One region of the Streptomyces sp. NPDC008317 genome, then DNA from elsewhere that is predicted to be linked to it. Evidence: riboswitches for the same ligand, from Rfam matches in the RefSeq annotation. Region 1 holds a riboswitch; each other region holds the start of a gene.

What was found. A riboswitch is a leader RNA that binds a small molecule or an ion and turns the genes downstream of it on or off. The one in region 1 is predicted to bind cyclic di-AMP.
Positions count from the first base shown of each region.
Region 2: another riboswitch for cyclic di-AMP. It lies ahead of ACFY9V_RS20550 (transglycosylase family protein); the one in region 1 lies ahead of ACFY9V_RS04850 (peptidoglycan DD-metalloendopeptidase family protein).
Region 3: another riboswitch for cyclic di-AMP. It lies ahead of ACFY9V_RS30630 (M23 family metallopeptidase); the one in region 1 lies ahead of ACFY9V_RS04850 (peptidoglycan DD-metalloendopeptidase family protein).

Region 1 covers NZ_JBIBFQ010000001.1:1,149,737-1,152,929, forward strand. Annotated here, with positions in the region: gene ACFY9V_RS04845 (N-acetylmuramoyl-L-alanine amidase) at 13-648, opposite strand; cyclic di-AMP (ydaO/yuaA leader) riboswitch at 1,328-1,500, shown strand; gene ACFY9V_RS04850 (peptidoglycan DD-metalloendopeptidase family protein) at 1,791-2,915, shown strand; gene ACFY9V_RS04855 (hypothetical protein) at 3,022-3,193, opposite strand, start outside.
Region 2 covers NZ_JBIBFQ010000006.1:75,898-79,090, reverse strand. Annotated here, with positions in the region: gene ACFY9V_RS20560 (cytochrome P450) at 1-124, shown strand, start outside; gene ACFY9V_RS20555 (transglycosylase family protein) at 422-1,471, shown strand; cyclic di-AMP (ydaO/yuaA leader) riboswitch at 1,777-1,960, shown strand; gene ACFY9V_RS20550 (transglycosylase family protein) at 1,964-2,698, shown strand; gene eno (phosphopyruvate hydratase) at 2,867-3,193, shown strand, end outside.
Region 3 covers NZ_JBIBFQ010000011.1:114,643-117,835, forward strand. Annotated here, with positions in the region: gene ACFY9V_RS30625 (pitrilysin family protein) at 1-1,100, shown strand, start outside; cyclic di-AMP (ydaO/yuaA leader) riboswitch at 1,402-1,569, shown strand; gene ACFY9V_RS30630 (M23 family metallopeptidase) at 1,585-2,448, shown strand; gene ACFY9V_RS30635 (GntR family transcriptional regulator) at 2,672-3,193, shown strand, end outside.

The DNA.
Region 1 (3,193 bases):
GCGCCGGAGGCGTCAGGTGCCGTTGACCAGGCGGATGTAGCGGACCCAGTCCCAGTTGGGTCCGGGGTCGGTGTGGTCGGTGCCGGGGACCTGGACGTGGCCGATGATGTGGTCGCGGTCCTTGGGGATGCCGTACTTGTCGCAGATCTCGGCGGTGAGGGCGGCCGAGGAGTGGTACATCGCGGTGGTGAAGTAGGCGGGCTGGTCGACCCAGCCCTCGTGCTCGATGCCGATGCTGCGGGTGTTGTAGTCCCAGTTGCCCGCGTGCCAGGCGACATCGCGCTCGCGGACGCACTGGGCGATGGCGCCGTCGCCCGAGCGGACGACGTAGTGGGCCGCCGCCGCGTGGGAGGGGTCCTGGAAGAGGCTGATGGTGTCGGTGAAGGACTCCTGGGTGACGTGGATCACCACGAGGTTGATCGGGTAGGTCGAAGTGCGGTTGGACGCCGTGTAGTTGCCGGAACTGGCCGGGGTCCAGGAGGCCGACGGGTAGTCCACGGTGGCGGCCGACGCGCGGCCGATCCCGGACGTCAGGTCCGCCGTGACGCCGACGGTGACGGCGGCCCCGAAGGCGAGGGTGCCGCGCAGCAGCGAGCGCCGGGTGGGCGTCTCCGCCGCGAGCGGGACCCCGGCGGGGGCGCCGGGTATGCGCCCGGGTGAGCCGGTGGGTTCGGCGCCGGAGACGACCCCGGACGGGACCGGGACCCCGGACACGACCCCGGACGTACCCGTGGACGTCACGCCGGGCGTGCCCGCGGACGTACCCGTGGACATAACGCCGGGCGTGCCCGCGGCGTCGACTTCGCGCCCAACCTGGCCGGATTCACCGGCCGGGCTCAACGGGCTTGACGGCGCGGGTACTTGGGGGTCGCTGGGGCGTGCCATGAAAAGCTCCCTTGGGCGTCATGGAGAGGACGAGTGCATGACAGATGTACGGGGCCTGCTCATGGTGGGGTCCGGGTGCGTGACCTGCCAAGCGATTCGCGAATTGGCAGAGGTCCACACCGGTGGCGAGACCGCAGCGGCCCCGTCGCCGCCCGTTGCTTGGCTGCCGGACCCCGGCCGTCGGCCGACGCCGTACACGGCCGTGCACACGGAATCGGCGCCGCGCCCTGACCGTACGTAATCGAACCGTCCCCCTGTGCATAACAACTGACACACACTCACATCACTACCCGGCCACATCCGGTGCCGGGTTTACCCGTATCACGCACTCCGTGACTGTTTGGTTCCCGACGTCAACTCTTTGATTCGGCTTGGAAAACGACCCCGGCTCTATTAACGTTCGATAACGCAGCGCGGTTGTCACCACCGCCACAGAGGCGGCACCGCGCGCTTGCCGAATCCCGTCCGCGGGAACCGGGGACCCGCCCTCCTGCTCGCCACACCCTGGCGTACGGGAGGGGTCCAATGGGGTGAATCGGGCAGCATCCAGGCCCGTAGGAGACCTTCCTGCTCCGAACCCGTCAGCTAACCCGGTAGGCGACAAGGAAGGAAAGGAGTGCGCCCGCGTGGCGTCCAACCAGCCTGCCTACGCTCCCGCCCCGGCGGCCCCAGCGGCCGATCCCCCCGGCGAGTGGGACGACTGGAATTCTCCAGGGGATTCCGCCGCCTCTGCCGAAGCCACTGCTTCTGCTTCTGTTGCCTCTGTCTCTGCCACTGCCGAAGCCGCCGCGTACGTCGCGGCCCAGGGCGACGCCGGTGCCGTGGGCGCGCAGGGCGGATACGGCGCGTACGGCGTTCAGGGCGCGAACCGTCACCGGCTTCCGCGCCAGCGCTCCGTCGGCTCCGTGGCCCGTGGCTCGACCGTCCTCGGCGTCGCCGCGATGGCCGCCGTAGGGGCCGGGGGCGTGGCCGTCGCGGCCGACGCCGTACCCGCGCCCATAGCGGTCCCGGATCTGCCGGAAATTCCCGACTCCCTTGACCTGCCCCCGAGTTCGACCGGGGTCTCGCCCGCCGGTTCCCCCGGCGTGTCGGCGCTGCCCACGGCCGGTGACTTCTTCGGCGCGGCGGTACGGGACGTGTCGGCCCCCGACACCTCCGTGAGCACGACCTCCGTGAGTACGACCTCCGTGAGTACGACCTCCGTGAGCACGGCCGCCGATACGGCCACGGACTTGGTTCCGGACCCCGACTTGGCTCCGGCTACGGACTTGGTTCCGGCTACGGACTTGGCCCCAGCTACGGACTTGGCGCCGGTTTCGACCACGGCTCCGACCGCCGTGGTGGCCGCCTCCTCCGTCGACGTCGCGCCGTCCGCCGCCCCCGTGCCCACCGACCCCGGTGAGGCCCTGCGCGCCCGCATCATCGACGAGGCCACGCGGCAGCGGGACGCCGCCGCGCGGGCCGAGCGCGAGGCGGCCGAGAAGGCGGCGGCCCAGCAGGCCGCCCGCGAGGCCGCCGCGCAGAAGGTACGCGAGCAGGCCGCCGCCGCGAAGGCCGCGGCGGAAGCACAGGCCAAGGCCGATGCCGAGGCCGCCGCCAAGGCCGAGTCCGAGCGCCTGGCCCACCTCGCGGTCTCGTACCTCAAGCCGCTCGCCTCGTACACGCTCACCGACAGCTTCGGCGAGGCCAGTTCCCTGTGGGCCAACACCCACTCCGGCCAGGACTTCGCCGCTCCCACCGGCACCCCGGTGCACGCCATCCACACCGGTACGGTCACCTCGGCCGGGTGGGCGGGCTCGTACGGCTACCGCGTGATCCTCACCCTCGATGACGGCACCGAGCTGTGGTACTGCCACCTCTCCACCATGGTCGTCACCTCCGGCGAGGTCATCACCGGCGACACCATCGGGCGCGTCGGCGCCACCGGCAACGTCACCAGCCCCCACCTCCACCTGGAGGTCCGCCCCGCCGCCGGGGCCGCCCCCATCGACCCGGCCGTCTGGCTCCGCGCCCACGACATCGCCGTCTGAACCATCTGGGACGGTCCCGCTCCACCCGGGACCGCTCCTCCGGTTAACCCCGACGGCCCTGGCGCTCCCCCCCGACGCCAGGGCCGTTGGCATGCGGCCGGTTCGGTCAGCCCTTCCGGTCCAGCGTCGCCGACAGCACGGCGATACCCGTCCCGCCCTCGTCGAACTGGCGCAGGACATCCGCCAGCGTGGCGGCGGCATCGGTGTGCTCGATGACGAGCAACGGCTGCGCGCCGTCGTCCTGGACCGCCGGCACGAAGTCGGTGACGATCTCGCCC
Region 2 (3,193 bases), on a different contig from region 1:
CCGCCTCCCCGACCTGCGGCTCGCGGCGGATCCGGCCGAATTGCGCTGGCGCGGCGGACTGATCATGCGCGGACTGCGTACGCTGCCGGTGTCGTTCACCGCCGAGGCCGCGCAACAGAAGTGACGGCGCGTCACGGTCGTGATCGCGACGTGATGATCGCTACACCGACTTGTGATCCGTTGGCCAACACCGCTACGTTCTGCGGTCAACGCGAGAAGCGCGGTCGCTCGTACGGGCACGGTGCGTACGGACGGCCACCTCTCGCGGACGGCTCGCGCCAGACGCGGCGGACGTCACGGAAGCGGAAGCGGAGACAGCAGCAACAGCACCAGCAACGTCGGCGGGCTCCGGCCCGCTCCCCGCCGCCGTCACGTCACGCACCGCGCTCCGGCGCGTAAGGCTTACGAGAAAGGCGACCGCATGCTCTCGTCCGGGAACGGCCGGCACCGCCGACCGCGACAGGCCCCGGCGGCCATGGTGACCGTCGCGGCGACCGGCGCGGGGATCGCACTCCCGCTCCTCGGCGCGGGGGCCGCGCACGCCGCGGACTCCAGCACGTGGGACAAAGTCGCGATATGCGAGACCGGCGGCCTGTGGAGCGCCGACCCGAGCAACGGCTTCTACGGCGGCCTGGCGATCACCCAGGACACCTGGAACGCCTACGGCGGCCAGGCGTACGCGCCACGCCCCGACCTCGCGTCCAGGACGGAACAGATCGCCGTCGCCGAGCGGATGCTCGCCGACCTCGGGCCGAACGCCTGGCCCGGCTGCGAGGACGGTACGGGGCTGCTGGACGCCGTGACGCCGCCCGTGGCGGGCGGCACGCCCGCGGCCACCCCCACCACCCCGGCGCCGTCCGCCTCGACCCCGCCCTCCGGCGACGCCACGACCGGCGGCTCCGGCGGCACCGGGGGCTCGAACACCGACCCGTCGCTGCCGACGATCATCCCGACCGCGCCGGGGACGGACACGCCCACCGGGCCCGCCGACGGCTCGACGGTCACCCCGGTGACGCCCACGGCGCCCACCACCGCCCCCGTCACCCCCACGTCGCCCGGTGACGGCTCGCGGAACACTCCGGGCTCGCCCACCGCCGACGCGCCCGCGACGCCCGGCACGGGCCGCCACGCGAAGCCGTACGTGCCCACCGACGCCGAGCTGGCCGCGGCCGACCAGGCGACCCGTACGGAGCTGACCGCCGTCACGGACGCGGGCGCGGACAGCGGTACGGACACCGGCAAGGGCTCGGACGACGGCAGCACCGGAGCCACCGGCGCCAGCGACACCGGACACAGCGCCGACGGCGGCCACGACTACACCGTCGCGTACGGCGACTCGCTCGCCGGTATCGCCTCCAGCCACCACGTCCAGGGCGGCTGGAGCGGTCTCTACGACGCCAACCGGCAGGTGATCGGCCAGGACCCGAACCTCATCAAACCGGGTCAGATCCTGACACTTGACCTCGGCTGAGGGCTCCGCGTCTTTCTGACCGTCCGTCACGGCCGCGGGGGCAAACCGGACGAACCGTACGACGTCCTCCGCGGCCCGTGTGACAAGCCTCTCGCCCGCCCCTGTGACCGCCCGCTCGCAGAGCGCTGAAACCGGCCCCTGTGACCTGCGATTCTCTGAACCCGCTCTGGGGGCGGGAGCGGTGCGGGGGCGGAACGCGGATGTTTGTCCTTTCCGGCGCCTGTGCTTAGCGTCGTCATCGCTCGCCACAGCGGGCCCCGCCGGTCAGGAACGCCGAGTCCTGCCGCCGACCGACGGGAACAGTCGACGCGAAAGCGCCGTAGGCAGGAGCGGGGGACCCAAGGTCTTTCGCCGGTCACGTTCGTACGGCACGCAGCCTGCGGAACGCACCGGCTCGGGGTTAAGCACGGAATCCGCGGTCGCGGATCCGGCCGGGCAACTCACGCCCGAACCCGACAGCTCACCTCGCAGGCGTCGGTGAGGACACGAACCATGGCTAAGCACCGCCGTACGTCCAAGCTCGTCCGCATCGCCGCGCTCGCCGGTGTCACCGGCACCGCGATCGCCGTACCGCTCCTCGGAGCCACCTCCGCCTCCGCCGCCTCCGTCTCCACGTGGGACGCCGTCGCCCAGTGCGAGTCCGGCGGCAACTGGTCCATCAACACCGGCAACGGCTACTACGGTGGCCTCCAGTTCTCGCAGTCGAGCTGGGAGGCCGCGGGCGGCACCCAGTACGCCGCGCGCGCCGACCTGGCCACCAAGGACCAGCAGATCGCCACCGCCGAGAAGCTGCTCGCCATGCAGGGCCCGGGTGCCTGGGCCTGCGCCGGCGCCGGCAACCTGACCTCGGGCGGCTCCGCGGCGAACGTCGACACCTCGTCGCCGTCCTCGTCGTCGTCCTCCTCCTCGTCGTCGTCTTCCAGCTCTTCCAGCTCCTCCGGCTCCAGCAGCTCGGACTCCTCGAACACCGGCTCCTCCGACAGCTCCTCGCAGCCGTCGCAGCAGCAGAGCACCCCGGCCCCGGCCGAGACCTCCGCGCCGGTCACCCACCACAAGAGCCACGGCAAGGGCAACGGCGAGTACACCGTCGTCTCCGGCGACTCGCTCTCCAAGATCGCCACCGCGCACCACGTCTCCGGCGGCTGGCAGCACCTGTTCGACCTGAACAAGGACATCGTGCAGGACGCCAACCTGATCTACCCGGGCCAGCACCTGCACCTGGGCTGAGGCCACGGGATGTGATCCCCGGCCGGGCACGTACTCTCCCCCGAGCGTGCCCGGCCGGGGCCTTTTTCCGTCTCAGGGTCCGGGCTCGGTACCGGGCGCGACACCGAAGACGGTTAGGCTCAGGTCGAAAAAGACAGAGACATCTCAGAAGGACTGAAGGAGACACTCGTGCCGTCCATCGACGTCGTCGTAGCCCGGGAAATCCTCGACTCGCGAGGCAACCCCACCGTCGAGGTCGAGGTCGGCCTCGACGACGGCAGCACCGGCCGCGCGGCGGTCCCGTCCGGCGCCTCCACCGGCGCATTCGAGGCCCTCGAACTCCGCGACGGCGACAAGAACCGCTACCAGGGCAAGGGCGTCGAAAAGGCCGTCCTCGCCGTCATCGAGCAGATCGGCCCGGAGTTGGTCGGCTACGACGCCACCGAGCAGCGGCTGATCGACCAGGCGATGTTCGACCTGGACGCCACGCCCGACAAGTCCTCGCTCGGCGCCAAC
Region 3 (3,193 bases), on a different contig from region 1:
GCGGCGCCACGCTGGACGCGCACGCCGACCACCCCGGTGTGCGGGTCTCCCTCGAAGTGCCCGCCTCCCGGCTCGACAAGGCGCTCGCCCTGCTCGCGGAGGCGCTGCTGACCCCGGCCTTCCCCGAGGACGAGATCAAGCGGCTGGTCGCCAACCGGCTCGACGAGATCCCGCACGAGCTGGCCAACCCCGCCCGCAGGGCCGCGATGGCGCTGTCCAAGGAGCTGTTCGCACCGGAGCTGCGCTGCTCCCGGCCGCGCCAGGGCACCGAGGAGACCGTCCGCAGGATCGACGCGGCGGCCGTACGCGCCTTCTACCGGGCCCACGTCCGCCCGTCCACCGCGACCGCCGTGGTGGTCGGCGACCTCACCGGCATCGACCTGCCGCGGCTGCTCGACGACACCCTGGGCGGCTGGAGCGGCTCGGCCGCCAAGCCCCGCCCGCGCCCGGCGATCACCTCGGACGACACCGCGCGCGTGGTCATCGTGGACCGGCCGGGCGCGGTGCAGACCCAGCTCCTCATCGGCCGTACCGGCGCCGACCGGCACGACCCGGTGTGGGCGGCCCGCGTGATCGGCACCTACTGCCTGGGCGGCACCCTGACCTCCCGCCTGGACCGCGTGCTGCGCGAGGAGAAGGGCTACACCTACGGCGTACGCGCCTTCGGACAGGTGCTGCTCGGCTCCGCCGACGGTACGGGCGCCGCGCTGCTGGGCATCAGCGGCTCGGTGGCCACCGAGGTCACCGGGCCCGCGCTCGCCGACACCTGGCAGGTCATCAGGACGCTCGGCGAGGGCGGCCTGACCGACGAGGAGCGGGACGTCGCCGTACAGAATCTGGTCGGTGTGGCGCCGCTGCGCTACGAGACGTCGGCGGCCGTCGCGGCCACGCTGACCGACCAGGTCGAGCAGCAGCTCCCGGACGACTACCAGGCCGAGCTCTACGCGCGGCTGGCGGCCACGGGCACGGTGGAGGCGACCGCCGCGGTCGTCAACGCCTTCCCGCTCGACCGGCTCGTGGTGGTGCTGGTCGGGGACGCGTCCGTCATCGCCGGGCCGGTGGGCGAGTTGGGCATCGGACCGGTGAACATCATCACGTAGTACCGGACGGTCGGACCCGCGTCACGCGGGTCACGCGCCACCCGGCGCGAGCGGTCGGCACCGCTCGCGCCATCCGTCCCCGGAACCCCGGCAGCCCCCTGCGGCGCCGGGGTTCCGGGCGTTTTCGACCGCCGCGCGGGCGTTTTCGAGCGCCGTGCGGGAGTTGGGGAGGACTTGCGGGGGAGTGTCAGCGAAGTGTGGCGTACGCAACAAATCAGCTGATCTGTTTGGCGGATGGGCGAAACCGCGGTTAGCGTCTTCGCTCGTTGCCCGTCAGCAGCAGCCGCGTCCGGCGGCACGCGGGCACACATCGCCGAGTCCCCGTCAGGGGAGCCGGGGACCCAGCCCTCTCGCGAGGGAGCAGTCCCTGGGGTGAATCGGGACCGACCGCCGAGCGGCGGCCGGACCCGTAGGAGACCTTCCTGCTCCGAACCCGTCAGCTAACCCGGTAGGCGAGAAGGAAGGAAAGGAGCGACGCCTCTTCATGGCGTTCACCGTTCTGCCCGCGCCCAGCGGGAAGCACCGCCGTCCCCGTCGCGGCGCCGCACGCACCGTCCGCGGTGGCGGCACGCTCGCCGGAGTCGCGGTGCTCACCGCGACCGGAGCGTTCGGGGCCACCTCGATGACCGCCACGGCCCACGCCGAGAGCGCGCACGACGCCGTCGCGAACACCGTCTTCGCCCGTACCGCCGATGTGACCGGCTCGCTCGCCGACTCCCTGGCCGCGCAGGCGGAGGCCCAGCGCAAGGCCGCCGAGGCCGCGAAGGCCACGGCGGAGGCCGACCGCAAGCAGGCGGAGGCCGCCGCCCGCGCCAAGGCGGCCAAGGCCAAGGCCGACGCGGCGGCCGCGAAGGCCAAGGCGGAGGCCGCGGCCAAGGTCCGGGCCGCCCGCGAGGCCAAGGCCCGCGCCGACCGCGCCGCCGCCGAGCGCAAGCGTCTCGGCTCCTTCGTCCTGCCGGTCGACAGCTCCTACGTCTCCACCGCCTACCACTCCTCCAGCGGCCTGTGGTCCTCTGGCTACCACACCGGCATCGACTTCCACGCGGCCAGCGGCACCACCGTGCACGCGGTCGGCTCCGGCACCGTGGTCGAGGCCGGCTGGGGCGGCTCGTACGGCAACAACATCGTGATCCGGATGTCCGACGGGATGTACACCCAGTACGGCCACCTGTCCTCGATCCAGGTCTCGGTCGGCCAGAGCGTCACGCCCGGCCAGCAGATCGCCCTGTCCGGCGCGACCGGCAACGTCACCGGGCCCCACCTGCACTTCGAGGCCCGTACCGGACCCGACTACGGCTCCGACGTCGACCCCATCGCCTACCTGCGCAAGCACGGCGTCTCGGTCTGACCCCAGGACCCCGCAGGGGTCCCGCCACCGCCCCCTGGAACCACCGCACCACCCCCCTCAGCACGAAGGCCCCGGCTCCCCCCGCCGGGGCCTTCGTCCGTCCCGTACCCGTGCCGTACCCGTCCCGCATCGGTCCCGCGCGCCAAAAGAAGTCCCATATTCGGGACTGTGATCGGAATCCCTGGTGTGCTGGAATAGGGTTACCGCAGAATGTGCGGAAAGAATGGGGTCCTGCGATGCGGAATCGGATGTGAACGGGACGGACGGCACGGGGCGGCGTATCTCCGCCCAGGTGGTGTGTACGGCCATCCGCGACGACATTGTCAGCGGTTTCTTCCCGCCGGGCGGCCGGCTGACGGAGGAACTGCTCGCGCAGCGGTACGGGGTGTCGCGCGTGCCGGTCCGCGAGGCGCTGCGCACCTTGGAGTCCGAGGGCTTCGTCCGCACCCGCAGGCACGCCGGCGCGTCGGTGGCCGAGCCCACCGAGCAGGAGGCGGCCGACCTTCTGGAACTGCGCGGCCTGTTGGAGCCGCTGGGCGCCGCGCGCGCCGCCCAGCGCCGTACCGACGCGCATCTGAAGGTGCTGCGCGGGCTCGTACGCCTAGGTCAGGAGCGCGCGGTCCAGGGCCAGTTGTCCGACCTGCCGTCGCTCGGCGGCTGGTTCCACGAGACGCTGGCGCAGGCGTCGGGCAGTCCCACGCTGGCCGCGCTGCTCACGCAGCTGCGCCACAAGATCGCCTGGGTG